4 regions of the Staphylococcus schleiferi genome follow, and region 1 is predicted to be linked to each of the others. Evidence: predicted binding sites of a transcription regulator. Region 1 holds the regulator's gene; each other region holds the start of a gene.

Evidence for each region. The regulator Rex, encoded in region 1, represses fermentation and respiration genes when NADH is low (regulators of the CRP and FNR family bind a similar motif). The targets are predictions, from matches to a motif close to TTGTGAAATATTTCACAA.
Region 2: the regulator Rex is predicted to act here: its motif matches at 4,291-4,308, upstream of pflB (formate C-acetyltransferase).
Region 3: the regulator Rex is predicted to act here: its motif matches at 5,890-5,907, upstream of MUA40_RS02675 (formate/nitrite transporter family protein).
Region 4: the regulator Rex is predicted to act here: its motif matches at 2,717-2,734, upstream of MUA40_RS01435 (anaerobic C4-dicarboxylate transporter family protein).

What each region holds. Positions count from the first base shown of each region.
Region 1 covers NZ_CP094712.1:873,833-881,555, forward strand. The annotation lists gene tsaB (tRNA (adenosine(37)-N6)-threonylcarbamoyltransferase complex dimerization subunit type 1 TsaB) at 1-143, shown strand, start outside; gene rimI (ribosomal protein S18-alanine N-acetyltransferase) at 122-592, shown strand; gene tsaD (tRNA (adenosine(37)-N6)-threonylcarbamoyltransferase complex transferase subunit TsaD) at 585-1,613, shown strand; gene MUA40_RS03945 (ABC-F family ATP-binding cassette domain-containing protein) at 2,059-4,002, opposite strand; gene MUA40_RS03950 (redox-sensing transcriptional repressor Rex) at 4,155-4,793, shown strand; gene MUA40_RS03955 (YeeE/YedE family protein) at 5,089-6,171, shown strand; gene MUA40_RS03960 (sulfurtransferase TusA family protein) at 6,196-6,420, shown strand; gene MUA40_RS03965 (sucrose-6-phosphate hydrolase) at 6,819-7,723, shown strand, end outside.
Region 2 covers NZ_CP094712.1:505,477-513,199, forward strand. The annotation lists gene MUA40_RS02090 (ABC transporter permease) at 1-170, shown strand, start outside; gene MUA40_RS02095 (ABC transporter permease) at 204-857, shown strand; gene MUA40_RS02100 (Glu/Leu/Phe/Val family dehydrogenase) at 1,113-2,216, shown strand; gene MUA40_RS02105 (PTS sugar transporter subunit IIC) at 2,726-3,790, shown strand; gene pflB (formate C-acetyltransferase) at 4,332-6,581, shown strand; gene pflA (pyruvate formate-lyase-activating protein) at 6,648-7,409, shown strand; gene MUA40_RS02120 (ISL3 family transposase) at 7,653-7,723, shown strand, end outside.
Region 3 covers NZ_CP094712.1:630,829-638,551, forward strand. The annotation lists gene MUA40_RS02635 (SRPBCC family protein) at 103-609, shown strand; gene MUA40_RS02640 (transposase family protein) at 991-1,371, opposite strand; gene MUA40_RS02645 (hypothetical protein) at 1,660-2,187, opposite strand; gene MUA40_RS02650 (bile acid:sodium symporter family protein) at 2,389-3,324, shown strand; gene MUA40_RS02655 (hypothetical protein) at 3,502-3,777, shown strand; gene MUA40_RS02660 (hypothetical protein) at 3,897-4,088, shown strand; gene MUA40_RS02665 (hypothetical protein) at 4,255-4,437, opposite strand; gene MUA40_RS02670 (hypothetical protein) at 4,439-4,777, opposite strand; gene MUA40_RS02675 (formate/nitrite transporter family protein) at 4,982-5,833, opposite strand; gene MUA40_RS02680 (amino acid permease) at 6,153-7,541, shown strand; gene MUA40_RS02685 (hypothetical protein) at 7,653-7,723, opposite strand, start outside.
Region 4 covers NZ_CP094712.1:344,711-352,433, reverse strand. The annotation lists gene melB (melibiose:sodium transporter MelB) at 1-1,173, opposite strand, end outside; gene MUA40_RS01435 (anaerobic C4-dicarboxylate transporter family protein) at 1,381-2,688, opposite strand; gene galU (UTP--glucose-1-phosphate uridylyltransferase GalU) at 2,890-3,750, opposite strand; gene MUA40_RS01425 (glycosyltransferase) at 3,765-5,258, opposite strand; gene MUA40_RS01420 (extracellular solute-binding protein) at 6,156-7,109, shown strand; gene MUA40_RS01415 (sensor histidine kinase) at 7,106-7,723, shown strand, end outside.

The DNA of each region.
Region 1 (7,723 bases):
AAGGATATCAATGTATCGCTGAACCGCCTAGAGCGGATAAAATGTATCGATATAAAGGTGAACCGCGTGAGATTCATACGTTTGTACCGCAATATTTAAAGTTATCGGAGGCAGAACAAAATTGGATGGATCAACAGAAATAAAAGAGAAACTTCAAATAAGACATATGATGCTTGAAGATGTTCCAGCTGTTTTTGACCTTGAACAGATAAGCTTTAAAAAGAGTTCGTGGACGATTGACGCGTTTTATTATGAATTGGAGCAAAATCATTTTGCCCATTATTTTGTTGTAGAGTTCGAAAATAAAATTATCGGATACTTAGGCTTATGGATCGTAGTTGACCAAGCCCAAATTACAACAGTTGCTATTGATCCGGAGTATAGAGATTACGGATTAGGTCAATTATTATTAAAATATGTTATTAATTTTGCATCTTCAATCGCAACGGTTATGAGTTTGGAAGTACGTGAAGATAATCATGTCGCACAGCATGTTTATCAAAAACTTGGTTTTGAATATGGCGGTAAACGAAAAAATTATTATGGTGATGGAGAGGATGCGTTAGTCATGTGGGTGAGTTTAAATGACTGAGAATACAACGATTTTGGCACTTGAAACAAGTTGTGATGAAACAAGTGTCAGTGTAATAGAAAACGGTACAGAAATTTTAAGTAATAGTGTGTTAAGTCAAATTGACAGTCATAAACGATTTGGCGGTGTTGTCCCTGAGGTCGCAAGTCGTCATCATGTTGAAAATATAACATTAATCATTGAAGATGCATTGCAACAAGCAGACAAATCAATGGACCAGATTGATGCAGTTGCTGTAACGCAAGGCCCAGGTCTTATTGGTGCGTTACTGGTGGGTGTCAATGCTGCTAAGTCGCTAGCTTTTGCTAATGATAAACCGCTTATACCGGTCCATCATATAGCGGGGCACGTGTATGCAAACCAACTTGGAACAGGTTTGAAATTCCCATTAATTGCATTAATTGTTTCGGGTGGACATACGGAGCTTGTCTATATGAAAGATCATTTACAATTTGAGATTATTGGTGAAACACGAGATGATGCAGTAGGCGAAGCTTATGATAAAGTCGCACGGACTATTGGCTTACCTTACCCTGGTGGCCCGGCGGTTGATCGATTAGCCGCGCAAGGTGAGGACACATACCAATTTCCTCGTGTATGGCTAGAGCCTGAGAGTTATGACTTTAGCTTTAGTGGTTTGAAAAGTGCAGTGATTAATAAATTGCATAATCTAAAGCAAAAGGGTGAACAAGTGATTCCTGAAAATGTAGCGACAAGTTTTCAAAATAGCGTAGTGGAAGTGCTCGTTGGAAAAGCGATGCGTGCTTGTGAAGATTACAACGTTAAACAGTTGATAGTAGCTGGAGGTGTAGCAAGTAACAAAGGGCTTCGCAAAGCTTTAGAGCAAGCTACGCGTGAAAGAGGCATAGAACTCGCGATTCCAGAACCACGTTTATGTACGGATAATGCTGCGATGATTGGAGCAGCAGCCCATTATATTTACGAAAAAGGAATACGTGGGGATATGGCGTTAAATGGTAAAAGCAGTATGGATATTGAAATGTATTTAGATCATGAATAATGAATGCTTTACGTTTTTAAACTGCAACTTTATTTTGAGGGTGAGACAACGAAATCAAACGATTTCTGTCTCACCTTTTTTATCAAAGAAAAGTGATACATTCTAATCACCATTAAAAATTAGATGTTTGTTTATATAGACATATAACTCTAAATAGCTTAAATTTCACATTTCAAGATCACTTTTCTGATTAAGCAAAAGTCAATAGAGAACATGCGTACTTATGCACAAGTTGTTAAGAACCTGTGTATAACATTGGCGTAAAATTGGGGATAAGTTGTATATAGTTGTGCATAAGGATAGAATATTCTAGCCTTTAACTTGTGGATAATGAGGATAACTTTGTGGATAGTTGGTGTTATGCCATTTCATATGTGGACGAAATGTAAACAGAAGGTGATTAAAAAAATAAACCGAGTAGAAAATTTTACTCGGTTTACTTCACTTAATCTTCATATTCAGTTAACAAAAGTTGTAATTCTTCCCAGTTTGTCATCACTTGTTCTAATGCTTGTTCGATTTTTTGACGTTCTTCAGCTAGAGATTGTGTTTTTTCGAAATCATTAATGACAGCCTCATCTGTCATTTGCAAATCAATCGCCGCAATCTTGTCTTCTAACTCAGAAATTTGGCTTTCATCATTTTCAATTTGGCGCTCTATTTTACGCTTTTCACGACGAAGCGTCTTTTGATCTTGATAAGTCGTTGGCTGAGTGCTTGAATCTACTTCAACCGTCGCTTGATTTTGTTGGTTATCGTAAGCGGCAAGGGCTTGTTGTTGCTCTAGCTTTTCCAAATAGTATTGATAATCCCCTAAATAAAGCGTGCCACCTTTTTCGTTTAAATCAAAAATTCGATTCGCCAATTGGTTGATAAAATAGCGGTCATGCGAAACAAAAATGAGTGTTCCTTGGAAATGTTTTAAAGCTTGCTCTAACATCTCTTTAGAATCAATGTCTAAGTGGTTTGTCGGTTCGTCTAATATGAGCACATTGTTACGTTCTAACATGAGTAATGCCAATTGCAAGCGTGCTTTTTCACCGCCAGATAAATCATTGATGACTTTTAATACGTCATCTTGCGTAAATAAAAAGCGTCCTAAAACGGCACGCACATCTTTTTCAGGCATTTGACGATATTGATCCCACACAAAATTTAAAATTGTTTTGTTTGAACGAAATTCTGCTTGTTTTTGATCATAGTAGCCAATTTTAAGATTTGCACCGTCAATTACTTGTCCTGACAAAGGTGGAAGACGTTTGGCTAAAGTTTTAATTAAAGTAGATTTACCTACCCCGTTAGGTCCGATAATACCGATATGATCCCCTTTGTTGATTTCAAATCGTATAGGTTGCGTAATAGGGGCGACATATCCAATCGTTAAATCTTGAATGTGCATGACATCATTTCCAGTATTGCGATCAAAATCAAATTGAATGTTCGCACTTCTAGCGTCTAACATCGGCTTTTCAAGGCGTTCCATTTTTTCTAAAGTTTTTCTACGGCTTTTAGCCATACCGCTCGTGGAAGCACGTGTAATGTTCTTTTCCACAAAAGTTTCAAGACGTTTAATTTCATTTTGTTGTCGTTCATATTCAGCTAAACGTTTTTGATAATAATGATCTCTTAATTCGATAAATTTAGCGTAATTGCCGACATAATGTTTAACTTCTCCCAATGAAACATCGTAAACTTGAGTCACGATTTTATCTAAAAAGAATCGGTCGTGCGAAATAATAACGATAGCGCCTTTGAAATATTTTAAATAATCTTCTAGCCATTCTGTTGTGGCCATATCTAAATGGTTCGTCGGTTCATCTAAAAGAAGCAGATCAGGTTCGCTTAATAACATTTGTGCTAATGATAGGCGTGTTTTTTGTCCCCCACTAAAATCATTAATCGGACGATGATAATCTGCTTCACTAAAATCTAGTCCATTTAAAACAGTTTTAATTTTACTTTCATATTGATAACCTTCAAGCTGTTCAAATTCATTTGAGAGCTTTTCGTATTGATCAATATGCGTTTTATATTCTACTGACTCATACATATCCGCATGAGTTGCAAGCCAATCGGTTTCATCTTTCATACGCTCTGAGATGGATTGAACATGCGCAAACGGTTTGGCCATTTCTTCGAAGACTGTATTTTGGGTATTTAATGTCATTTGTTGTGTCAAATAGCCTAATTTCAAGCCTTTGATTTTAGAGATATGGCCTGAATCATAGTTTTCAACACCAGCGATGATTTTCATCAATGTTGATTTACCCGCACCGTTACGTCCTACAATGCCAATTCGTTCGCCGGTTTTTACTTCAAAGTTGACGTCTTCAAAAATCTCTTCACCATCAAACGATTTGGTGACGTGACTTAATTGCATTAAAATCATATGGCATGCTCCTTTCATTCTTAATTATTGTACAATAAACCCTATATGTATCAAGTACTTAATGTTTTCATAACCATAAAATTAAGTTATAATTATTATCACATACTATGTATATGAGTGCACGCATAAGAAAGACTACGGAGGACTTTAAAATGGGAAAAGAAAGCAATAAAATTCCTAGAGCGACCTTAAAACGTCTCCCTTTATATTACCGATTTGTCAATATTTTAAAGGCTAAAGGTGAAGATCGTGTGAATTCAAAAGCGATAAGTGAAGGCTTAAATATAGATTCTGCAACAATTCGCCGAGATTTTTCATATTTTGGAGAGCTTGGGAAAAAAGGTTATGGTTACAATATTGATAGTCTATTGGAATTCTTCAAATCTGAGTTAAGTGATTCTGATGAAATCAAAATAGGCATTGTTGGCGTAGGGAATTTAGGTAAGGCATTAATCACTTATAACTTTTCAATTCACGATGATATGACCATTACTGAAGCCTTTGATATCAGTGAGGAAATCATTGGTACGCAAGTGGGTGATGTGACGGTAAAATCAATGGACGAGATAAAAAGTACCGTTGAAACTGAAGCGTTAGAAGTCATTATTATTGCTACACCAGGAAGGGTGGCACAAGAAGTGGCCGATGCACTTGTAGATGCAGGTGTGAAAGGAATACTTAATTTTACACCGAAACGTGTGCACGTACCTCAATCTGTACAAGTACATCAAATTGATTTAGGTGTGGAATTACAATCATTATTATTCTTTATGAAAAATTATAATGATTAACCTTTTATGATAATTATCCATACATACAAAAAGATTTGTTTGGATGAACAGCAAATTAAAACATAGCGCTTTGAAGAGAGTATAAATGTCTAATGATGATATTAGATTTTTATACTCTTTTTTTAGTGAGAATAGGACAGGTCTTGGAGCATGGATGTCTAAAAATACAAATGTAATCAAATGAACTTGAGAAAAAGATATATATTTTTATATTTATTTTAGAAATGCACTTGAAAAGTAAGATCTTATTTTCTATAATACCTATAATATTAATCGGATATAGGAGGTAGGAATATTGATCTGGACTGTGATAAGTGGATTGATTGTGGGAAGTTTACTCGGTTTTGTCATGCAACGTACGCGTTTTTGTTTAACGGGTGGCTTTAGAGATATGTACGTTCAAAAAAATAATAAGATGTTTTATGCGTTGCTTATTGCGATTAGCATCCAAGCTATTGGCTTATATGTATTAACTTCATTGGGTGTTATCACGATAGATAATGGTACATTTCCAGTCGTAGGCACGATTGTTGGATCATTTATTTTTGGTATTGGGATTGTTCTTGCAGGCGGTTGTGCCACTGGGACATGGTACCGTGCGGGGGAAGGTTTAATTGGTAGTTGGATAGCACTTTTCATGTATGCTCTATTTGCAGCAATCTCAAAATATGGTGTTCTATTACCGCTGAAAGATACTATTAATAAACAAACTGTTTATGAAGCGGACATGGCGACATCTACAGGGATACCCAGTTGGATATGGTTAATCTTATTAACTGGCGTTACGCTATTTTTGGTTATGACCACGTTGAAAAAGCCAAAATCAAAAATTGCTATATCTAAATTAAAACCACGCTATACAGGGATACGTCACTTTTTATTTGAAAAGCGATTTCATCCTTTTGTTGCAGCGATTGCGATTGGTTTCATTGCACTTATCGCTTGGCCAATGAGCATTTCAACAGGTAGAGAAGGTGGGCTAGGTATAACCACACCATCTGCGAACTTAATCGCCTTTTTAACAACAGGAAACGTTTCTTTTATTGACTGGGGTGTTTTTCTTGTTTTAGGTATTTTTATAGGATCGTATATTGCAGCGCGCGGTTCAAGAGAATTTAAGTGGCGACTACCGGATATTAAAACAATACGTAATAGTGTCATTGGTGGTGCTTGTATGGGGTTTGGTGCAGCGCTCGCAGGTGGATGCTCAATAGGTAATGGTTTAGTTGCAACTGCTGCATTATCGTGGCAAGGTTGGATTGCTTTAGTGGCTATGATTTTAGGGACATGGTTTATGAGCTATTTCTTATTTGTGAAGCCTTTAAAAGCAGCACGCCAACAACAAAAGCATTCATCAACACAATCTGTTAATTTTTAAAAATGAAACGAAAGGAGCTTCACAATGTTATATGAACTCGGAACGGTGGGTATGGTTTGTCCATTTCCTTTAATTGAAGCACAAAAAAAGATGGAAGAATTAGCACTAGGCGATGAACTGAAAATTGACTTTGACTGTACACAAGCTACAGAGGCTATTCCCAATTGGGCAGCAGAGCAAAATTATCCAGTGACTGAATTTGAACAAGTAGATCATGCGTCTTGGACGATTACGATTCAAAAGGCCTAAAAGATAGCACGATCAATAATAGTTGAATAATCTATATGTTAAAAAGCAGTTGGGGTGTGACTCAGCTGCTTTTTGTACGATATTGTAGTTTAAAATATTAAGATAAAGCAATATAAAAGGGTCTAAGGTCTTAATTTTAGGACATGCTTAAACATTTTTATGATAAAATAGCTACTGAGATCATATGGAGGAGCTAAGGTGGGGACAGCTTACTTTTCCAATGCAAATTAAAATCATGATGCTCAAATGTAGCGTCTTTTTTAATTTTACATAACTCTAACATGTTTAATGCGTCGTATCATATTAACAGCAAATTATCAAAATAGGTGCAAGGTTTGGTTTTATATGTGACAACAGGTGGCATATATGATCAGCAGTATGAGATAAGGAGGATACTTATGGAACAATGGAGTCGCGAAATGCGATATCGTAAATATGAGGAAGTAGATGAAAAGGAAATTTTAGCATTACAGGAAAAAGTAAAGTCTTCTCCATATCGTCAAATTTTTCATATTCAACCACCTACAGGATTACTCAGTCATCCGAGTGGTTTAATTTTTTTTAAAGGCCAATATTATATCGCACATCAGTGGTTTCCTTTAGGACCAGTAGAGGGCTTAAAATATTGGAGACAAGTAACAAGTGAAAACTTAGTGACTTTCAAAGATAAGGGTACGGTTTTACGTCCTGATCAGACATATGACAGTCATGGCGTACTTAGCGGTAGTGCATTTTCTTATCAGTCATCGCTTTATTATATGTATACTGCAAGCCATAGAGATGAAAATTGGGAGCCTGAAAATAGCCAAGTCATTGCTAAAGTACAAGGCGATGGAACAGTAGAAAAATTATCTCCATCAGCAATCAGTACGCCACCTGAAGGTTATACACAGCAGTTTAGTGATCCGAAAGTATTTGAAAAAGGAGATCAATTATATGCTGTGATTGGTGCACAACGTGAAGACTTAACAGGTTGTCTTCTCATGTATGTCGCAAATCAACCAGAAGGACCTTGGCATTTTAAAGGTGAAATTAAAACACAATTACAGAACTTTGGGCATACGTGGACTTCACCAGACTATTTTCAAATTCATGGAAAAGACATTTTACTATTCTGCACTGAAGGTGTGGAATCTGACCCATATCAAAATAACCATTTAAGTGGCTATATTGTAGGAACATTAGATTTTGAAACACTCGTATTCGAACATGGTGATTTTCAAGAATTAGATGCAGGTTTTGATTTTTATGCACCTCAAACGATGGAGGATGAAGCGGGGAGACGCGTTTTAATAGGATGGAT
Region 2 (7,723 bases), 370 kb from region 1:
TGGGCGCTGGCGGCTTGGGTGATTTTATTTTTAATGGGTTGAATTTATATAATGCCAATATGATTATTGTAGCGGCAATTTTAGTAACGGCGCTCGCTTTGATTGCTGATATGTTGTTAGCGTTAGTTGAAAGATGGACGATACCTAAAGGGTTAAAAGTTGAGAAATAAGCGGAAGATAATGAATAAATAGGAGGTCAAACAATGTCAGGAAACTTAATCGAACAGTTATTCCAATACTATCAAAATAATATTGGCTACTTATGGGCATTATTTTTGAATCATTTATTAATGTCTGTGTATGGCGTATTATTCGCTTCTCTTATCGGTATTCCTTTAGGTATTTTATTATCACGTTACAACAAAATGGCTTGGTTCGTCATTACGGTAGCGAATGTCATACAGACGGTCCCAGTTATTGCGATGCTTGCCATTTTGATGTTACAAATGGGACTCGGAACAACGACAGTTGTTGTCGCTGTATTTCTTTATGCACTGTTACCGATTATTAAAAATACGTACACAGGCATCACGGGCGTCGATAGCAACATTAAAGATGCAGGGAAAGGTATGGGCATGACACAAAATCAAGTGCTCAGAATGATTGAACTCCCACTCGCATTATCAGTCATCATTGGTGGGGTACGAATTGCGCTTGTTGTCGCAGTAGGTGTGGTTGCAGTGGGTTCGTTTATCGGTGCACCAACATTAGGAGATGTCGTCATCAGAGGGACAAACGCGACAGATGGTACCACTTTTATTTTAGCAGGCGCAATTCCTATTGCTTTAATTGCTGTAGGCATTGATGTGCTTTTACGTCTTGTAGAAAAAAGATTAGATTCTGCAAAGCATGCTTAAATTTAAAATTTTTTTCCTAGTTCAATAAGTAGTCAACTATGAAAAAACGACCGACTTATGTTATGATATTCAAAGGTTGGAAACGCTTACATTAAGTGACTGATATTTCTTCAAATGAAATCTGTTGCTTGAGTGAATGAACGGGTTTGAAAGTGTGATTGAGATGCACTTTTAAAAAGGGGAAGACATATTTCGAATGTGTCCATGACTCGCGTTTTCATCCACGGGAAATGTAATAACAGAGGAGGAATGGCAATGATTTTTGAAAAAATGGCACAAGCTGATTACGAGCAATTAGTTTTTTGTCATGATGAAACGACAGGATTGAAGGCAATTATATGTATTCATGATACGACTTTAGGTCCTGCGTTAGGGGGATGTCGTTTTTGGAACTATGAAACGGAAGAAGAAGCAATCACTGATGTGATGCGACTTGCAAAAGGGATGACATACAAAAATGCAGCTGCTGGTTTAAATCTAGGTGGCGCAAAAACAGTAGTCATTGGCGACCCTAAAAAAGATAAGTCCGAAGCATTCTTTCGTGCGCTAGGTCGCTATATTCATAGTTTAGATGGACGCTATATCACTGCTGAAGATGTAGGCACAACGGTTGAAGATATGGATATGATTTACTTAGAAACACCGCATGTCTGTGGGATTAGTGAATCTTATGGTTCAGGTGGCAATCCAAGCCCGATGACCGCATTGGGGGTTTATTACGCAATGAAGCGAACTGCGAAAGAAGCCTTCGGGTCAGATTCGTTAAAAGGAAAAACAGTTGCTGTCCAAGGTGTGGGCAATGTTGCTTTTCATATGTGCCAATATTTGCATGATGAAGGAGCACATTTGATCGTCACTGATATTAACGAAGAAGCAGTTCAGAATGCGGTTGAAGCATTTGATGCGCAAGCAGTCGGCATTGATGAAATTTATAGTGTCGATGCAGATATTTTTGCACCATGTGCCTTAGGTGGCGTGTTGAACGATGAAACGATTCCTTCGTTAAAAGCTAAAATGGTTTGTGGTAGTGCAAATAATCAGCTCTTAGAAGAAAATCGTCATGGTCAAATGTTAGAAAAACGTGGCATTATTTATGCACCGGATTTTGTTGTGAACAGTGGTGGCGTCATTAACGTGGCTGATGAACTGAACGGCTATCATCGTGAGCGGGCTGAGAAAAAAGTAAAAGCTGTCTATGATCAAATGGATAAAATATTTACAATTGCGAAAGAAACGCATGTTTTACCATTACAAGCGGCAGAGCATTTAGCTGAATCAAGAATCAATACAATGATGCGTGTGCACAGTAAATACTCAGCCAAGCCGAACAATCAATTGCGTGATACACGTACCCATTGAAATGTTTAAACAACCTGAAATATCATTTTTTGGTGCGCATACCTAAAACTTTGTGCTGATTGAGGGATAACAACCACAGTCGACGGGATGTTGATGGCGTGTGTAGAAATCGAAAATTTGAGGCTTATCTAAGTTTGTACCGTTTTAAATATACAACATCATAATAGGCGCCCTTCAAAGTGGTCATTGTATAATGAAGACTTCGAAGGGTGTTTTAATATTTTTGTGCAAAAGCGTATTAACCATGTTTAGCACTTTAATAATAAGAAAATTCAAAAAAATGATATTGAAAAATAAAAAGGGTTACGGTACGCTACAAGAGTATTCAAATGCAGCTAAAGGTGAATGTTCAAAAAGGGAATTGTGCCGGAAAGTGTTGGTGTATCGCATAGTACATGACGATGTACACTTATGTCTCCAATCAGATGGCGTACCCCTTGTTATTATTGTCTACTTCACAACTTAGCCATGTAATACATCTCATTAACTCATTTTAGGTGGTAGATAAAATGGAAACAACAGAGAAAAGAATGAACTTTAAACAATTTATGTATAAGGTGTTGAATGGCTTAGCAATTTCAATAATTGCAGGACTAATTCCGAATGCTGTATTAGGTGGATTATTTAAATATTTAAGCCAATATGCAGATATATTTAGTACATTACAATTCGTCGTGTTAGGCATACAGTTTGCTTTACCTGTTATGGTCGGTGTACTCATCGCCTTACAATTCAAACTTGATCCGATGAGCACAGCTTTAGTAGGTGCAGCATCTTTTGTAGGTTCTGGTGCAGCTAAAGTGACTGAAGCTGGATGGCAAATCGTAGGAATTGGAGATTTAATTAATACGATGATTACCGCTTCAATTGCCGTGCTACTAGTATTATGGATTGGTGACCGATTAGGAAGCCTAAATGTGATTTTATTGCCTATTTTAGTCGGAGGCATACCGGGTCTCATCGGTGTTTTAACCTTACCTTATGTTAGTAAAATTACATTAGCAATCGGAAGTTTGGTGAATACTTTTACGACTTTACAACCCGTTTTAATGGGTGTATTGATTGCAGTATTATTTTCATTTATTATCATTTCACCGATTTCTACGATTGCAGTCGGTCTTGCGATTGGGATTTCTGGATTAGCTGCGGGATCAGCTGCTATTGGGGTAGCCACGACAGCAATCGTGTTGTTCATTGGTACTTTGCGTGTCAATAAAATTGGTGTGCCCATTGCGATCTTATTAGGGGGCATGAAAATGATGATTCCTAATACAATTCGTTACCCTATTATCTTTTTACCAGTGGGGATTACTGCTGCGATTACAGGAGCGGCAGGTGCACTGCTCGGTATCACTGGAACAAAAGAAACGGCTGGTTTTGGAATAGTTGGACTTGTGGGTCCGATTAAAGCATTAGAATTAATGGAAGGCAATCATGCAGCATCGCTGATGATTGTGATTACCGTATTTTTTATTATCCCACTTGTTGTAGGCTTTATAGTCAATTTGTTGCTTTCTAAAGTGTTTAAACTTTACACTTCTGAGATATACAAATTTACAGCGACTGAAAAATAACAAGTTGAGCTTCAAAATTAAAGTATTTTAAAGACATGATAGCGTCGCTCGCACGCGTTTGTAGATGCACCTTTAAAAATTGAATTGATGATCAAACCATGCTCTACTTATGATTTGTAAGTAAAAAAGATGGACATTAATCCCAAAATAAATAGCGCTCAGATGATTTTTATTAGAGAATCGTCTGAGTGCTATTTTTTATGATAAAACTTTGTATCGTATGACTTCGCTTCTGCTTCAATGAATCCAAATTGAGTTGAGACTTGAGCCCCTAAGCAAACACGTTCATGAAGTCTATCGAAATTTTTATGTCCAAGTGAGAAATGATGAAACATGCGGGGATTAAAATCAATGTTTCACAACAAAGTTGTATACTTAAAAAATTAAAAATATAAGACCAGAATTGTGACAAAAATTTATACAAAATAAATCTAAAAAATGACATATTTTAAAACGCTTACAATTTAAAGTGATTTTATTCACAAGTGATGGTATACTGATTGTGAAATGATGAACAAAACCTAATTGGAGGTATGTAACCATGATTAAAGATACGAATACTCGAAGCAATGCTTGGGAAGGATTTAAAACTGGACGTTGGACTCGCAATGTAGATGTACGTGAATTTATCCAATTGAACTTCACAGGTTATCAAGGTGACGATAGTTTCTTAGAAGGACCTACTGAAGCAACTGAAAAATTATGGGATCAAGTGATGGCGTTATCTAAAGAAGAACGTGACCGTGGCGGCATTTGGGATATGGATACAAAATTACCATCAACAATTTTATCGCACGATGCAGGTTATTTAGACAAATCATTAGAACAAATTGTTGGTGTTCAAACTGACAAACCATTCAAACGTTCAATGCAACCATTTGGTGGTATTAGAATGGCAAAAGCTGCTTGTGAAGCTTATGGCTATGAATTAGACAAAGAAACAGAACATATTTTCACAGAATATCGTAAAACACATAACCAAGGTGTATTCGATGCTTACTCAAAAGAAATGTTAGCGTGTCGTAAAGCAGGGATTATCACAGGTTTACCAGATGCATATGGACGCGGTCGTATTATTGGTGACTATCGTCGTGTTGCATTATATGGTATTGATTTCTTAATGGAAGAAAAACAAAAAGACTTCAACGAATTATCAACAACAATGACTGAAGATGTTATCCGTTTAAGAGAAGAAGTATCAGAACAATATCGTTCTTTACAAGAATTAAAACAACTCGGTGAACGTTACGGCTTTGACTTAAGTCGTCCTGCTGAAAACTTTAAAGAAGCTGTTCAATGGTTATACATGGCTTATCTTGCAGCGATTAAAGAACAAAACGGTGCAGCAATGAGTTTAGGACGTACTTCAACTTTCCTTGATATTTACGCTGAACGTGACTTAGAAGCGGGTACAATTACTGAAAAAGAAGTACAAGAAATTATCGACCACTTCATCATGAAATTACGTCTTGTAAAATTTGCGCGTACACCTGATTACAATGCATTATTCTCTGGTGACCCAACTTGGGTAACAGAATCTATTGGTGGTGTCGGCATTGACGGTCGTCATATGGTAACTAAAAACTCATTCCGTTTCTTACATTCATTAGACAACTTAGGACCAGCACCAGAACCAAACTTAACTGTACTTTGGTCAACTCGTTTACCTGAAAACTTCAAACGTTACTGTACAAAAATGAGTATCAAAACAAGTTCAATTCAATATGAAAATGATGACTTGATGCGTGAAAGCTACGGCGATGACTATGGTATTGCATGTTGTGTATCTGCAATGCGTATTGGTAAACAAATGCAATTCTTCGGTGCACGTGCAAACTTAGCTAAAACATTATTATATGCAATTAATGGTGGTAAAGATGAAAAATCAGGTGTTCAAGTTGCACCAAACTTTGCGCCAATCGAATCAGAAGTTTTAGACTATGATGAAGTTTATCGTCAATTTGATGAAATGATGGAATGGCTTGCAGGCGTGTACATCAATTCATTGAATGTCATCCACTACATGCATGATAAATATAGTTATGAACGTATTGAAATGGCACTTCACGATACAGATGTGCATCGTACAATGGCAACTGGTATTGCAGGTTTATCAGTTGCAGCTGACTCATTATCAGCAATTAAATATGCAGAAGTTCGCCCAGTACGCGATGAAAATGGCTTAGTGGTTGACTTTGAAACTAAAGGCGAATTCCCTAAATACGGTAACAACGATCCACGTGTAGATGACATTGCAGTACAACTTGTAGAAAGCTTCATGAGAAAATTACGTAAACATCACACTTACCGTGATTCAGAACATACAATGAGTGTATTAACAATTACTTCAAACGTTGTTTATGGTAAGAAAACAGGTAACACACCAGATGGACGTAAAGCTGGCGAACCATTCGCGCCAGGTGCAAACCCAATGCACGGCCGTGATTCAAACGGTGCATTAGCATCATTATCATCAGTAGCTAAATTACCTTATGATTGCTGTAAAGACGGTATTTCTAATACATTTAGTATCGTTCCAAAATCATTAGGTAAAGAAGAATACACACAAGAACAAAACCTTGTAAGTATCCTTGATGGTTATGCCTTACAACATGGTCACCACTTAAACATCAACGTATTCAATCGTGAAACATTGATTGATGCGATGGATCACCCAGAAGAATATCCACAATTAACTGTTCGTGTATCTGGATATGCTGTAAACTTTATTAAATTAACACGCGAACAACAATTAGACGTTATTTCTCGTACATTCCACGAAACAATGTAACGGCTAAGCAATAGATGTCACAGTCGGAGTGACAGATTTTAAGAGAAGGTAAAATGGGGGAGTACAATGATTAGAGGACACATTCATTCAATTGAAAGTTTAGGAACAGTAGATGGACCAGGTCTACGCTATATCATCTTTACACAAGGTTGCTTATTGAGATGCTTATACTGCCATAATCCAGACACATGGAAGATTAATGAGCCATCACGATCAGCAACACCAGATGAACTTGTGGCTGAAATCACACCGTACCTCCCATATTTTGAAGCATCTGGAGGCGGCGTTACAGTTAGTGGTGGAGAACCGCTTCTACAGATGCCATTTATAACAGAGCTCTTTAAAAAGCTTCATGCGCATGGCATTCACACTTGTATTGACACATCATTAGGCTGTGCAAACGATACTGAAGCGTTTAAAAAACATTTTGATCAACTACTCGAGTATACAGACTTGTTGATGGTTGACATAAAACATATTAACAATGAAACGCACAAAAGATTAACTGGAAAACCCAATACTCATATATTAAATTATATTCAATATTTAGCTGATAAAGGTCAACCGATATGGATTAGACATGTGCTTGTGCCAGGTCTTACTGATACCCCCGAAGACCTTGTAGCACTCGGCGCATTTATAAATAAACTTGGTAACGTTGAGAAGTTTGAGATTTTACCTTATCATCAGCTTGGTGTGCATAAATGGGAAGCACTTGGTGTTCCTTATGAACTTAATGATGTCGAGCCCCCGACAGATGAAGAAGTTGAAAAAGCATACCAATACGTTGACTTTAAAGGTGTAACCCCCTTAACACCTATCGGCTAGGTAAAACAATAAGACATGGATTTATTCACTCTTTTAGAATCATAATAACCCTTAAATAATGTTTCGAACCGTACACGCCCCTCACGTGTGCGGTTTTTTAATGGGTTCTTCATTTTTGGTTGTATATTTTTAACGGTTGGTGAAATATTCACTGACCGTTATTTTAATTTTTGATATTAAAAAAGCACAAATATCTCTATAATTGTAAGTGACCAAACCAACGATTAAGGAGATATTGTGCCTATGTGTAATGATATATCAGAAATGCTTGGAATTAAAGTCAAAAATTTAAAAATCACTCAAAATCTAGGATT
Region 3 (7,723 bases), 240 kb from region 1:
TAAAAGTTTAGGAATAGGTTGTGAGATGTTCAATTTGTTCGGTATGCGTATGGATTTAAGTTACAATAAAGATGATGGGGTGCATCGGGAAAAGTATGGAGAATGGAAGTGAAGCATATGCAAAATGAATGGGTTGAAATAAAACTTGTACGTCTCATGAAGACGACACCAACAAGCGCGTATCGTGCTTGGTTAGAGCCAGAGCAATTGAAAGAATGGTTTATGACTTCACGTCGTACGAATCAAGAAATAGAAAACCATCCAGTCGAGGGTGGCACTTATAGAATCGTTGATCAACGTCAAGGCAAGCGCTTAGAAATTGAAGGCGTTTATCAAACATTAGTTGAAGATACCCATATCATTCAAACGATTCAAATGCCTGAGTTTAGCGATGAAGCGGATGAAATTGAAGTTTACTTTGAAGAAAGAAGTCCAGGCATTACACAGATGACGTTTTATTATAAAGGCTTAGTACCTAAAGAAAGACGATTGACAAACTTAGAATACAAGCAAAAGAAAAAAGCTTATCACGATCATACGGCACATGGCTTTGAATTGATGTTTGATACGTTACAACAAGAACTAGAAGCGCAGCAAGATGTAAATTAAAACGTGTCTATTTTAAGTTTCGGGAGTAATGACCCGTCATTGACAAAAGCATGTACTATTAAAATAGGCTGTACACTTTATATGGTGGTTATGTGTCTATAATAATTAAGTCGCAAACTTCCGATTGCTTCTTCGAGTCTCGCTTTCCCAGGCGCCTTACCTCAACTAATTTTGGCTTTTATTGTAGCTCATAAGAAGCCAAAATGGATTTTCGGTTTCGGCTCTATGCCTCGGGAGTCTCGACTCGGTACGCAATCTATTTAAGCAATTTCACTATTGAAAAGTGGCATTGCTTTTTTCTTTGATCTTTTATACAGTCTAAAAATAATAAAAATGCGATTTTTGAAGTTATAAAAGTTGCGATAGCCATATGAAATTTAATCAGTTTAACTTTTTGATTAATTCCTTCAATCGCACCATTATTGAATTGAGGGGTTCCAATCGTATAAGCAATGATATCCTCATACTTTCTGTAGAAGCGTAACACTTTCCATCCATATATTTAAAACGTTGTTTTAACAGATTTAAATACACTGCTATCTCTTGGAATCTTAAAAAAGTAATTCGCGATAAACGTTTTCCGTGTTTGTGTATTCGGTTTGGATTCGTATGATAACAGTGAGGACAAGTCATAGGCTTGTATGAAAGGGTACCAAAGATGACGTTAGATTTCTTACCTCTAATAACTACATCTTCTTCAACTTTAGTGATTTTAATATTATTATCTTTAATTTTTAGTAACTTTAATATATCATTACACATAGGCGCAATATGTCTCCTTTATTTTTGGTTTAGTCACTTAAAATTATAGAGGCATTTGCGCTATTTTTGTACAAAAAAGCAGGATGACTTATGTCATCCCACCATAAAAAATGAAGAACCTTAAAATAACGAAAAATGCTCGAAATATGCATCGGTCTATATTCCGCTGTGCACAATTCGAGCGAGTCTATATGAGGCGGGGCAGAAATCAATTTCTGCCCCGCTAAATTTATGAACAGATGTTTTATTGTGAGTGGTTTCATATCGAGCACATATCATTATACCGCACTAAGAAATACGAGATTGACGATAACAACGAGCAGGTGCGCTTGCTTGGCAAATATCAATATGACGCGTTGCTAACGTAGCAATGAGTTGACAAAGCACTTCTGGCGTTGTTGTGACTTTCAGTTTGTCTTTTGCAAAGCTATAGTGAATACGTTTGTTTTGAAAGACATTTAAAATATCAATGACTTTATCTTTAATAAAAGGATCATTCAATCCATCAATGTGTAATTCAAATCGACTTTCTTCACGAGGTCGGAGTTGAAGGGGCTCCATTAATTCGAGTAATGATAGAGGCACGATTTGATAGATACGATAATGGTGAAAGCTGATAAAACTGATGACATAAGGAAGCGCACGCTTAGGAATTTGAATCTTAAGCATGTGCTTTTGTTGATGCTTAATCCATTCAGTATGAATGACGACTTGGAGGTTAGCTTGACGTAGTAACTTCAACAATTTACGTCGCGCCATACGATGGTGCATTTGATCTATATTTAAAATAAAAGTTTCTAGTTTATCAATAATCATTGCAATTCCTCATTTAAATTTTTCTCATATCTATTGTAGCATGATAAATTTTTGAAATCAGTAAGACTATAGATGTAAAAATAAAATGTATTGGACGATATTGATTCGTTATTTTAGTTGGATAAGTGTAAAAAAGAGGTTGTGAGCTATCTATAATTATGCTAATATTCAGATTATTATAACAATTAAGGAGTGAAGCCCATGTTACAACGTATTGGCCAATTTGCATCTCGAACATTTTTATTTTGGATGTTACTGGCAAGTCTACTCGCATTTTTTGTTCCCAGCATTTTTATAGGTTTTGGAGGCATCATTCCTTATTTATTAGGTGTTGTTATGTTAGGGATGGGATTGACCGTTATTTTGGATGATTTTAAGCTCATTTTAAAAGAACCCAAACCCGTGATTATCGGCGTATTTTTGCAATATACGATTATGCCATTTGCTGCATACGCCGTTGTAAAATTGTTTCATCTACCCGCTGATATCGCCATCGGTGTCTTACTCGTCGGCTGTTGTCCAGGCGGAACATCGAGCAATGTTGTCAGTTATCTCGCTAAAGGGAATGTGTCGTTATCCGTTACGATTACTTCAATCTCAACAATTTTAGCGGCTATTTTGACACCTGTTCTGATGTTTCTACTTGCTCGGGAATGGATGAATGTTTCATTACTTGCAATGTTTCTTTCAGTTGTAAAAGTTGTCTTATTTCCATTGCTTTTAGGTATTCTTATTCAAAAATATATGAAGCGTGTTGCACATGTAGGGACGGACATTTTACCTCTCATTTCTGTTGTTGCGATTTCTATTATTTTAGGTGCGGTGGTCGCTTCTAGTAAAGCTTTGATTGTGGAAACAGGGATACTCATCTTTGTTGTCGTCATCTTACATAATGTGCTCGGTTATACAATTGGTTATGCTTTAGCACATCTTTTTAAACTTAATTATAAAGATAAAAAGACAGTAGCAATCGAAGTCGGAATGCAAAATTCTGGATTAGCTGCCTCACTGGCAACGGTTCATTTTAATCCATTAGCTGCAGTACCAGGAGCGGTATTTAGTTTTATTCATTTAGTGACAGGCCCATTACTTGCACGTTATTGGGCGGCTAGAGCAAAGGAAGATTTGGAGTTATAAATCAAGGAGAAGCACTTGTCTCAACCATAAGAAAGATGTCCAACAATTGAACGAATCAGAACAAAACTTTTTTAGCTTAGCAATAACTTTAGTAAAGCATATTTTACTTTTTTGTTAGGTTGTGCGAAAATATGATTTGAATATATCGAAAAGTAGGCTAGGAAAGGTTGTGAAACGATGGTCAAAGTCCTTCAAAATTATTTTATAACGCTCACTGTATTATTAATGATGTTGTTATTATCTGTTGGGTTTATTGCTCAGTTTCAAAATGGCTTCGTGTTGGTCTTATCAATGACAGTGACATTAACAGTGATCAATTTTGCGATTGAGTCATGGTTACTGAGAGCAGCTTTGCCACCAGCAAAAGTCCATTTGATTCAGTCTCTTGTGTTTCCTTTGTCCATCGTTATCATGGGAATCATTTCTTTTATCATTTTACCTGCCGTCTCTTAAGAAAATAAGGGCGGCTCGTTTTTTTAGTTAAACGGTATAGGCTAAGATACAATGGCATGGTAAGATAAAAACGCACATGGATATCGTGCTAAAACGATAGCGATACAGGAGTGTAAATTATGAGTTTAGAGGCAATCTTGTTCTTTATAGTTGGACCACTCATTATTTTAGTAGGTAACTTGGTGCTTGCACCACGTTTTCAAAAACATATTCCGATACGTGTTCATGTACTTTCGGGCATTGTTGGTCTTATGATTTATGCGGTATTTGCCACTGTAATCTACTATTTCTTTTTACAAGGGAAAATTTAATAATGATTTTAAAACAATCTGAGTCAAATGGCTCAGTTATAAGTGAACCCGAGTCTTTCGTGATTTGACGAAAAGCTCGGGTTTAATAATATACGATGATATTAAAAGCATTGTTGTTATCATTTTTTCTGTTTTGACGCGTTTCAAACAGTGTCCAACTGATGCATTAAGTCAACAAAATGATAGCTGTAATAATTAATACTAATAGTATAGCGTCCACACCAACCATTAATTGGTAACGTATATTTTGATTACCTTCTTTAGATGTTTTGTAAAGCATGTAAACATTTGGTACAAAGCTCAATAGCAAAATGCCAATAATAATAAATCCAATCGTTTGTGTCGACATCTCAATCTCTCCTTTTCATACGATAACGAATCCATCCAACCGCAATACCCAGTACAATACCTATCAAACAGCCAATGAGCGGCTGATTAAAAAGCATGCCTGCTAAGAGTCCAATAATGAGACCAATCAGTAAAGGAGGGCCAAAAAGTTGTTTTCGTTCATCTGAACTTAAAATACTGAATGTCAAAATATATAAGACTGCAAATACGACAGCAACCATGATAGATTTAGTTGCTAATGCTACGGGCGAAATGCCATGTTGATTGACATTGATGACAAAGAAAAAAACACCTAAAAGTAAAGCGATAATCAGTCCTTTGATGATGCGTGCTTTGTCCATAATCTAACTCCTTGTGCAATGAATTGATACCATTATAACACGAAAAGTTTTGAACGTCGGCTCGCTTGAAAGACATTCAGTTTTGTTCGAGTCAAGGTGAACGGCTCGCTTTTTAAGAGATGAAACCAATATTAGTTTTGTGCTATACGACACGACTGAATCAAAATATTGAAATAAGTTTTGAGACTGAGTTTATAGCTGCCATTATTCGATATTGTCATTCACTTGTTGATTTTTAATCACTTTAAATTGACCATGATCATTTAAATAGGCATAGAAGAGTCCAATAATTAAACCACCGCCGATATAATTACCGATAAAGGCAGCAACTAAGTTTTTTAATACATGGAAAATATGAAATGCCTCTGTTTGATAAATAAAGCTAGCAACGAATAGACATGCATTATAAACAACGTGTTCGTAACCCATAAAAGCGAAAATCGTTACACCAAACATCATGACAAACATTTTAGCCATAACGTCTTCAATTTGCATTGCAATGACAAGTGAGATATTAATAAAAAAGTTGGCGAAAATAGCACGAACCAGTATGTTTTGAAAACTGTATTGAATGGATTTTACTTGAACCGTATGATTAAGCATTTCAAGCATTTCTACTGTCATGACATCTGTCAGTGAAATTAAGCCAAATAACACAATCGCTCCTAAAATATTTCCTAGGAAACAAAGGAAAAAGATTTTTAACACACGCGAAGGTCGAATAAGATGGTAATAGAGTCCAACTGTAAAATACATAAAATTACTCGTTAATAATTCTGAATTTGTAAATAGAATTAAAACAAGGGCGAAGCTAAAGGTAATGGCACCTGCCATATTGACCACACCAGGTGCGACATCAGGTGTAAAAGTTGTTTTTACCATTAAAACGAATACTGCAATAATGCTAATAATAAATCCTGCCATCATGGCTCTTAATAAATAGCGCCTCAGATAAAAGCTTTGTAAAATATCTTTCTTTTGAATCGTGTCAATGATGTTTGATACCCACTTGCGACCGTAGAAGATTGTATCCCATTTTATGTTTGTTTCTTTCATGTGTTAGAAATTCCTTTCTTCAATTTTCTACCATAGTATAAACATTTCATAACAAAATGTGAATACATTCACAATAAGGGGTTGTGTCAATATTTCAACAACTTTTGGCAATCCAAAAAGATGTGAACATATATGTTTAGAAATTGAGTTATATTTCAAACTTCAATTTGTTGCAATTTTTTTAAAGTATTATATTTCTTTAAAACAAAGATAAATAGGGTGATAATTTTTTCTCCACAGCAATCTCAATTGTAGTATAATAGCGACATGCACGGTGCAACATCATTTTATAAGTAGGGGTTAAAAGGAGATGGAAGCAATGGAAGAAAACCAGTTACACAGAGGTCTGAGTTCACGACAGATTCAAATGATTGCGCTAGGTGGTACAATTGGCGTCGGATTATTTATGGGCGCTTCGAGCACAATTGCTTGGACGGGGCCATCTGTTATTTTTGCATATTTACTTGCGGGATTATTTTTGTTTTTAATTATGCGTGCAATGGGTGAGATGGTCTATTTAGATCCATCTACCGGATCATTTGCGAATTATGCAACAGATTACATCCATCCAGTTGCAGGTTATGTCACTGCATGGGCGAATATCTTTCAATGGATAGTAGTAGGTATGTCTGAAGTAATTGCAGTCGGTGAATATATGAAGTTTTGGTGGCCAGAATTGCCATCATGGATTCCAGGTATTATTGTAATTGTTATTTTAACTGTAGCGAATGCCGTATCTGTAAAAGCATTTGGTGAGTTTGAATTTTGGTTTGCGATGATTAAAATCGTCACAATTATATTAATGATTATTGCCGGATTTGGATTGATTTTCTTCGGATTAGGGAACGGAGGACATCCAATCGGTTTAAGTAATTTAACTGCACACGGTGGCTTTATGCCAAATGGTTGGTTAGGTTTCTTCTTTGCTTTATCAATTGTTATCGGTTCTTATCAAGGGGTTGAATTAATCGGTATTACAGCAGGAGAAACGAAAGATCCACAAAAGAATATTAAAAAGGCTGTCAACGGCGTCATTTGGCGTATTTTAATTTTCTATATCGGTGCTATTTTTGTGATTGTCACTGTGTATCCTTGGGACGAGTTACATGATATTGGTAGTCCATTTGTCGCAACATTTGCAAAAGTTGGGATTACCATTGCAGCAGGGTTAATCAACTTTGTCGTTATTACAGCTGCGATGTCAGGATGTAATTCAGGTATTTTTAGCTCAAGCCGAATGATTTTTACACTTGCACAACATCGACAACTACCAGCGATTTTTACAAAAGTTATGAGAAATGGTGTGCCTTTCTATACGGTATTAGCCGTGTCTACAGGGATACTCATTGGTGTCATTTTAAATGTTGTATTACCTATGATTATTAAAGGATCAGAGAGTATTTTTGTATATGTTTACAGTGCTTCAATTTTACCAGGTATGATTCCATGGTTTATGATTTTATTGAGTCATATACAATTTAGAAAGAAATATCCGGAAAAAATCGAAAATCATCCTTTTAAAATGCCATTTGCGCCTGTAAGTAACTATTTAACAATCGCATTCTTATTAATGGTATTAGTAGGTATGGTAATTAATGATGAAACACGTGTATCTGTGATTATCGGTTTCTTATTCTTAGGATTTATGGCTGTATTTTTCTTTTTACGCGGTTATCATAAACGTGATAAAGAAGAATTGAAATTGTAAGAGTGAGACAAAATCGGTATAAAAAATCAAATATTCAACTCGGTATCAATACTGAGTTCTTGTTTAGAAGTGAGGTCCTTTGAAGAGGTCTCGCTTCTTTTTGTAATGGGGTTAGTAATCACAATGTGAAATATTAAAATGGGCTGCAGCTTGATTAATCACGTGAAGGTACCCGTTATTTA
Region 4 (7,723 bases), 530 kb from region 1:
AGCACCAATCATGAGACCCGATAACGCATGTGCCGCTTTAGTCATGAAAGTATACATCGCAGTATTTAAACTGTCGTGGCGTCGTCCAAATTGCATTTCCCCATCATCAATTACATCCGCAAGCATAATTGTCACCATACCTAGCATGAATCCCGTACCGATTCTAAGAACCATTCCTCCAAATAAAACCCATCCCAATTGATGCGGTGCTACAAAACCAGAATATAACATCAAAGCAAGACCACTAATGATGAATAACATCGCGCTATTAAACGCATTTTGACGTCCTACATGTCGTATCCAAAAAGGCAAAAATAATAGCGCAAGCATTTCGACAAATAGCATACTGTTAAAATATGCAAAATATTGTTCAATATTGATGACATACTTGAAATAATAAATAAGTGTGCCATTAAGCAACTGCATGCCTAAATTAAAAGACAAGAGTAATCCCATCATAGCTAATAAAGCATGATGACGAAAAAGCATTTGTTTGATTTCTTTAAGACGTAATCGAGGGATAGGCTGAACTTTAACTGACTGATTTTCTGGAACACCTATGAGCGTCACTCCAATTGTCACTACAAAAAGCACACTACATAAAAGCGCCACAATAAACATACCAACTGAAAGATCTCCATGACCTAAAATGTGACTCAAACGGTCAATCAAATACAACCCCCATGTTCCAACAATAAAAGCAGCTAAACTCGCAAAAAAGCGTGGAATCACAGACATTGTCTCACGTTCTCTTGAATCTTGTGTCAAATTCGGCAGCCACGCCCAATAAGGAATATCCATCATCGTATAAGTCATTCCCCATAATACATACATCACTGACACATAAACATACATCATGGGTTGAGGAAATTCAAAGTTCGTAAATAACAAGAGTGTGATTAGTGCATTTGTCACTGTCCCTATCCCTAGCCATATTTTAAACTTGCCAAAACGATGCTGTGTTCGATCGACCATCATCCCCATAAACGGATCATTGACGGCATCCCATATTCTTGCAATAAAAAAAAGAAACCCCACAAAAACGGGGGATAGTTTGATAATATCCGTCACATAAAACATAAAGTAAATACTGACTAAATTAAATACAGCATCTTTACCGACGGCACCTATTCCAAATGATAATTTTTGAACTTTCGTTAACTGCGCTTTCAAATTGAATCCCCTTTTTCGATTTATAGACAGAAGCATTATTAAAAATATCATAATTCTCTCATCCATTACATTGCGCTATGATGCCACAATCAGTGATTATGCTTCCCAAAAAAGAAGTAAGACCTGAACACGTAAAATCTACGTATTCTGCCTTACTTCATCTATAAGTTGATGGCTATGATTCGAAAAAACTAAACCAGCCTATTTTTACATTCCTAATAATGATCGGATTGTCAGACCGACAATGACCGTCGTCGTAATTAAAAAGAAACCAGGAATTAAGAAACTCGTTACTTTCGTTGTCCGTGTTTCGTCAACATCGACAGCAAATAAAATCGTTGGTTGTGCAGGAATAACGAAGTTCACGTTTAATGTCTGTGCAATTGCAATAAAGAAAGTCGGTGGTATGCCGAGACTCAACACGATTGGCACGACAATAGATGCGGTCGCAGATTGAGAAATCACAATCATCGCCACTAAAGCGACAAGTATAATCATGAGCCAAGGTGCTTGTGAAACGAGGCTTCCGATACCATTTTCCATCATTTCTCGATTAGCATGTGCACTAAAAATGGTAGCCCCTAGCCAACCTGGCCCTAACACCGCAAAAATTGCACCAATGGCTGCTTGTGCAATATGTGTGGTTAAAATCTGATTCGGCTGAACTTTCACTAAAAGAAGATTAATCATTGCACTCGTATACATAAATAGTTGGACAAGATCGGTCATTTGTAAATGAACCGTTTTACCGTCTACATGGAATGTAGGTCCGATTTTCGGAAAAATACCGAAAGTTAAAATACAGATGACTGCTAATATAAATGTAAAAACACCCCATTTAACGCGTTTATCAAAAGTCTTAACCTCTTGTTTATCTTCAATAATCATTTGTTGTAACATCGTTTGCGCTTGCGCTTCACTTATTTTTGTTCGACCTACAAATGTATTAAAACAGCTGAGAATCAACATACTGATTAACGCCGTAGGTAAAACGATGGAGAGGTATTGCCCCATTGTAATCCCTAGACCTGCAAACTCTGAAATCATATAGGCAGTTGCTGAAGCCGCTGGACTACATAATAAAGCAATATTTGCTGTTAGTACGGAAGCGGTAAGTGCCTTTTTAGGCTGGATACGCGCTTTCAATGCGGTTTTAGCGATAATTGGTTCTAAAGATAACGCAATATTAGTTGTCCCAATACCAAACACAAATACAAAAACAATCATCGGTGCGATAAAGATAATTGATTTTGGAAAACGTTCAATCATTTTTGAAGCAAGTTGAACTAAATAATCAATCCCACCTGTTGCTTGAAGTGTACCGCCTGCAATTCCAATAGATAAAATAATCAGCACAGCCGTAACAGGGGCAGAACCAGGAGGTAAACCAAACCCAAAAATCATAATTAATTGGGCAAAAAGTGCAAAAATCCCACAACCCAATGCGCCTGCTGTTCGTAGACCCAAAACAATTGCGAGTATCATAATCAATATTTCTATCGCAAAAAGAAGCATTCTTTTTCTTCCTCTTTTCTAAATTTTCATGTGAATATTTTAGCATATTTAAATGAGCAGTTTAATATATAAATAAAGCGATAAATGGCTAAATTGTAACAATTGAAAAAATAAAAAGAGAACACAAACAACGGTATCAAGTCGATAACGTCGTTCACGTTCTCTCATTTATTGTATCATTTACGTTGTAATAGAGATGTTCTACTTCAAAGTTTGGATAAACTGACGAATTTCTTCTGACATTTCCTCATCTTTCAAAGCGTACTGAATCGTCGTTTTGACAAAGCCAATTTTTTCACCGACATCAAAACGTTCCCCTTCAAAATCATAGGCAAAAACTTGTTCAGATTGATTCAAACGCTCAATCGCATCTGTTAATTGAATCTCTCCACCTGCACCTTTTTCTTGATTTTCAAGATAATCAAAAATGTCTGGTGTTAGCACATATCTTCCCATAATCGCTAAATTTGATGGTGCTGTACCTGGCGCTGGTTTTTCCACAAATTTTGTCACTTCATATAAGCGATTGTCTTTTGATTTTGGATCAACAATCCCATAGCGGTGCGTTTCTTGTTCCGGTACTTCTTGAACACCAATGACAGATTTACCCGTGCGGTCATACTCTTCAATCAATTGCTGAATCGCAGGTGTGTCAGATTCAACAATATCGTCACCTAATAATACGGCAAAAGGTTCGTTTCCAATAAATTGTTTGGCTGTCCAAATTGCATGACCTAAACCTTTTTGCTCTTTTTGGCGTACATAAAACATGTTCGCTAAATTTGTAGAATGACGCACTTTTTCCAATAACGCATCTTTACCTTTTTCAGCTAAGTTATTTTCCAATTCCACTTGGTGATCAAAATGATCTTCAATCGCACGTTTATGTTTCCCTGTCACGATAATAATATCTTCAATGCCAGCACGTACCGCTTCTTCAACAATATATTGAATTGTTGGCTTATCTAATATCGGTAACATTTCTTTCGGCATTGCTTTAGTCGCAGGTAAAAAACGTGTACCTAACCCCGCCGCTGGAATAATCGCTTTTTTTACAGTCATAATAAACTTCCTTTCTACGCTAAGACTTTCCCATTAAAAAGTCTATCCCATTTTTCCATTAATTTTTCAGAATGATATAATTCGATAATTGTTTTTCTACTTTCTTTTCCGTACTGCTTAGCTAAAGCTTCATCATTGATAACTTTTAAAATCTTATCAGCCATACCAGATATATTTTGATTTTCGATTAAGTAACCATTTTCTTCGTGTCTGATAAAGTCTGAAGGTCCATATTTAATATCAAATGCAATCACAGGTTTTTCTAGTAACATCGCTTCAATAATGCTAAGACCTTGCCCTTCAAATTGAGATGTAGATACGACACAACCAAAGTCTTTAATTTTATCAGTTGCATTATCGGTATAGCCTAATAATTTAACATTTTTCTCAAGCTCATTTTCTCTTATTAAACGTTCTAATTTATTTTTCTCTTCTCCATCACCATAGATGTGAAATTCTATTTCATTATCCTTTTCCACAACTTCTTTTGCTACTTCTATTAAGTATGGTAAACCTTTTTGTGGTACTAGTCTGGAAATATGTCCAACCACTTTTCGATGTGTAGTTTCAGGGATTTGGTCTGTGATGTTAATAAAATTACTAATGACAGAAACGTTATCAATTTGGTATTCCTTGATAATATCTCTATTTTGCGCTTCAGTGAGACAAATAACACCATCAATTTTTTGTGCATTTTTCAATATATAATCTTCTTTTTCCTTAACTGCACCACTATTATCAAAATTCTTGTGATGATTAATATGAATTACAGCAAATTTCTTTGCAGCTTTATGACGAGTCGCTAGCATTTTTGGAAAACTACCTGGCCCATCACAAATCATAATATTCTTCTTATCATCTTTAACTAATTCATCTAAAAAATATGTACAAAATCCTACATTATTTTTAAATTGCTTTTTCTCATTGATCAAATATGTTTGACCGACGCTACCATTTTTGGCATTGATTTGTCTATATAAATAGAGATAGCACTTACTATCAAAAAATTGCTCAGCTATTAATTTATTTTCGTGATTAAACACATCAATTTTTTGAATCTTTTCTTCACGATAATAAATTCTTTTAATCCTTTTATTGTTTTCAAAAATATCTAAGAAGCTTGTATTCTCAAAAGATTTTTTATAAGACACGTATTCGCCAGTTTTTTGATTGAAATATCTAGAAACAGATTGACTTTCTTTTATCTCAACTGTTCCTTTTAATAACTGGTCTATAGCCTTATATAACGTTGGATTTCTTTTGTTTTTTGATTGATCTGCTTTAGCTTTATAGAAGTCAAAAGGATTCAACATTTCAGTTCTCTCATCCATCTTCCTGGATTTTTTTAATGCTTGAATAATTTCTGGATAGTCAAATTTGTAATCAAATGTAACAATGTTACCAGCAATTTTGTTGTCATAGAAAACTTTACTCCTTGTTAACATGGCAGTCGTCATACCGCCTTTATTAACATCCAATTCATGGACAATCATAAAAACTTTTTTCATTTAGTACACCCCTAATCTTCAAAATAATATCTTTAGCACTAGTTTTTATTTTTTGAATTTTCAATTAATTTAAGTTTTATTAAAATATGCATTATCTATTTATTCCTTAAAGTCATGAACAGGAAGCGATCTGATACATCCGATTGTTTTAAGTTGAATTGGACTCTAATAATAATGAGTAGTATGCATATAACACGATTAACATGGCGCATATCATGCATCATTTAAGTTGCTATTGACTGTCCTTTTCTCCCTTTTACTCTACTGTTTAGCTTTACGATATACTTATAGCAGTTGATTATCGCATCGTTAATCAATTGAGCTTTATTGCTCATTCCCTACTCGCACCGTTATAAAACAAATATGCAGATTTTAAAAAACACAATAATTAGTGTGCGTCTCTATGTGCTACTTTTAATTATAACATCACTCACATTTTGATTGGTATACAATTCAAGTATTCTTTGTCCCAATGAGAAAATAGAAGTAAATCCAATAGTTTTTCTTATCACTTTTTTAAAGAGATACATACAACAATAACTATTTACATCTCAAATAAAGTAAAATAAGATAGCACTTAGCCCTAGCTAAAAAGCTACCTTATTCATTAAATCGAATTCCTCTATTTTTTAGTTTCATCCTTTACTGTGCCTTTAATTGTGCTTTTTGTACTATCAGTGACACGACCTGTAATAGAACCTGTTTGTTTTTCAGACATATTTTGCACCTCTTTTCTATAAAGTCAAATTAAAATCAATTATTTTAATTACAACATTATCCTTTAAAACAATCAAATCATATGGTTATTTAATTATACGTATTTAACATAACGCTCTACAATCTTATTAAAAATTGTTAAAATAGTTTTAATACATATATAAGGAAGAACGTCTCATGATGAAAAAATGGATATGTTGCTTTGCGTTACTTTTGCTTTTTGGTTGTCAACAAGACCCTTCACGATCTCAAGATGCACTCACTGTTTATTCACCCTACCCACAGGATTTAATTCGGCCACTTTTGAAAGATTTTGAACAGCAGTATGATGTGAAAGTAAATCTTATTGAAGGTTCAACACAAGTGTTACTTTCAGATATTCATCGAACGCCATTAGAAGCACGAGGGGATGTGTTTGTGGGTGGCGTATTAAGTGAAACCATTGATCATTCAGATGATTTTGTCCCCTACCAAGTGTTTGATGTAGACAAATTCCATGATTTTCAATCCAAAAATCATTTAGTTACACCTTTTATGTTGATGCCTACAGTGATTGTTGTCAATAAAGATTTAATAGGGTCGATTCCGGTCAGAGGTTATGAAGATTTATTGCGACCTGCACTAAATGAACGTGTTGCTTATTCTAACCCTTACACGACTACGACAGGTTACCAACATATGCGTGCTTTATATCACTTACATCATAATACGCAAATAATTAAGCAGTTTCAGCACCATGCCGTGCAATTGGAAAAGTCTTCTCAAGTCGTAGAACAGGTTGCGACGGGGCGTTATGATGCAGGCTTAAGCTATGAACTGGATGCACGTAGATGGATGAAAAAAGGTTATCCCTTAAAATTAGTCTATCCTACTGAGGGGACTGTAATTAATATAGATGGCATCGCACTCGTTCATAATGCGCACCCAAATCCAAAAAGAGAAGCACTCGTCAAATATTTAACGGGTCGTGCAGTTCAAACCCGTTTAGCGCAAGAATTTGGTGTCAAACCGATTCGCAAAGACGTGGCAGAAGTTTCGGAAACAGGCACATTAAAACTTAAAGATATCCCTGCTATTTCTGAATCCGAATTGCCCCATGACACACATCAAGCTTTTTTGGAGCGTTTAAAATGAAAACTTACAAACCTTACCGTCAACAATTACGTCGCTCTTTCTTTCTCTCAACGGTCATGCCCGTCTTTTTAGTGATGCTCATTGGCATAATTAGTTTCTATACGCTTTATATTTGGGTGGAGCATCGTACGGTACAACAGCACGTTAATCAAACACAGCACGCTATTGTTCAAGCTTCTCAACAGACAGAATTAGATATTTCAAAATTGAAGACAACATTTAAAGAGCTCAACACGACTGATTCGCAAGATTTGACGGCATTGAACCGGATGTTATTTAAAATGATTCATGAACAACCCGGAACACTTTATTTTGTTGTGACACAACATCATCAGCAGGTAACGACAAACAATTATGAAGATCAACGACTCAATACACTTTATCTGCTTAACACATATAACGTTACATTTAAAAATGGTCCTGCATCTATCCAAATATACTTGGCACAAACGCCACGTATCGATGAAATTTTAAAAGATTCTGGCCAATCTACAGTCATCGTGGATCGTTTTGACAACATTTTATTTACAAATTCTGAACACTTTCGTCTCGATGATAAATGGCAACCTCCTCAATTTGGTTTTATATCGGATGCAGTCAAAATCAATCAAAAC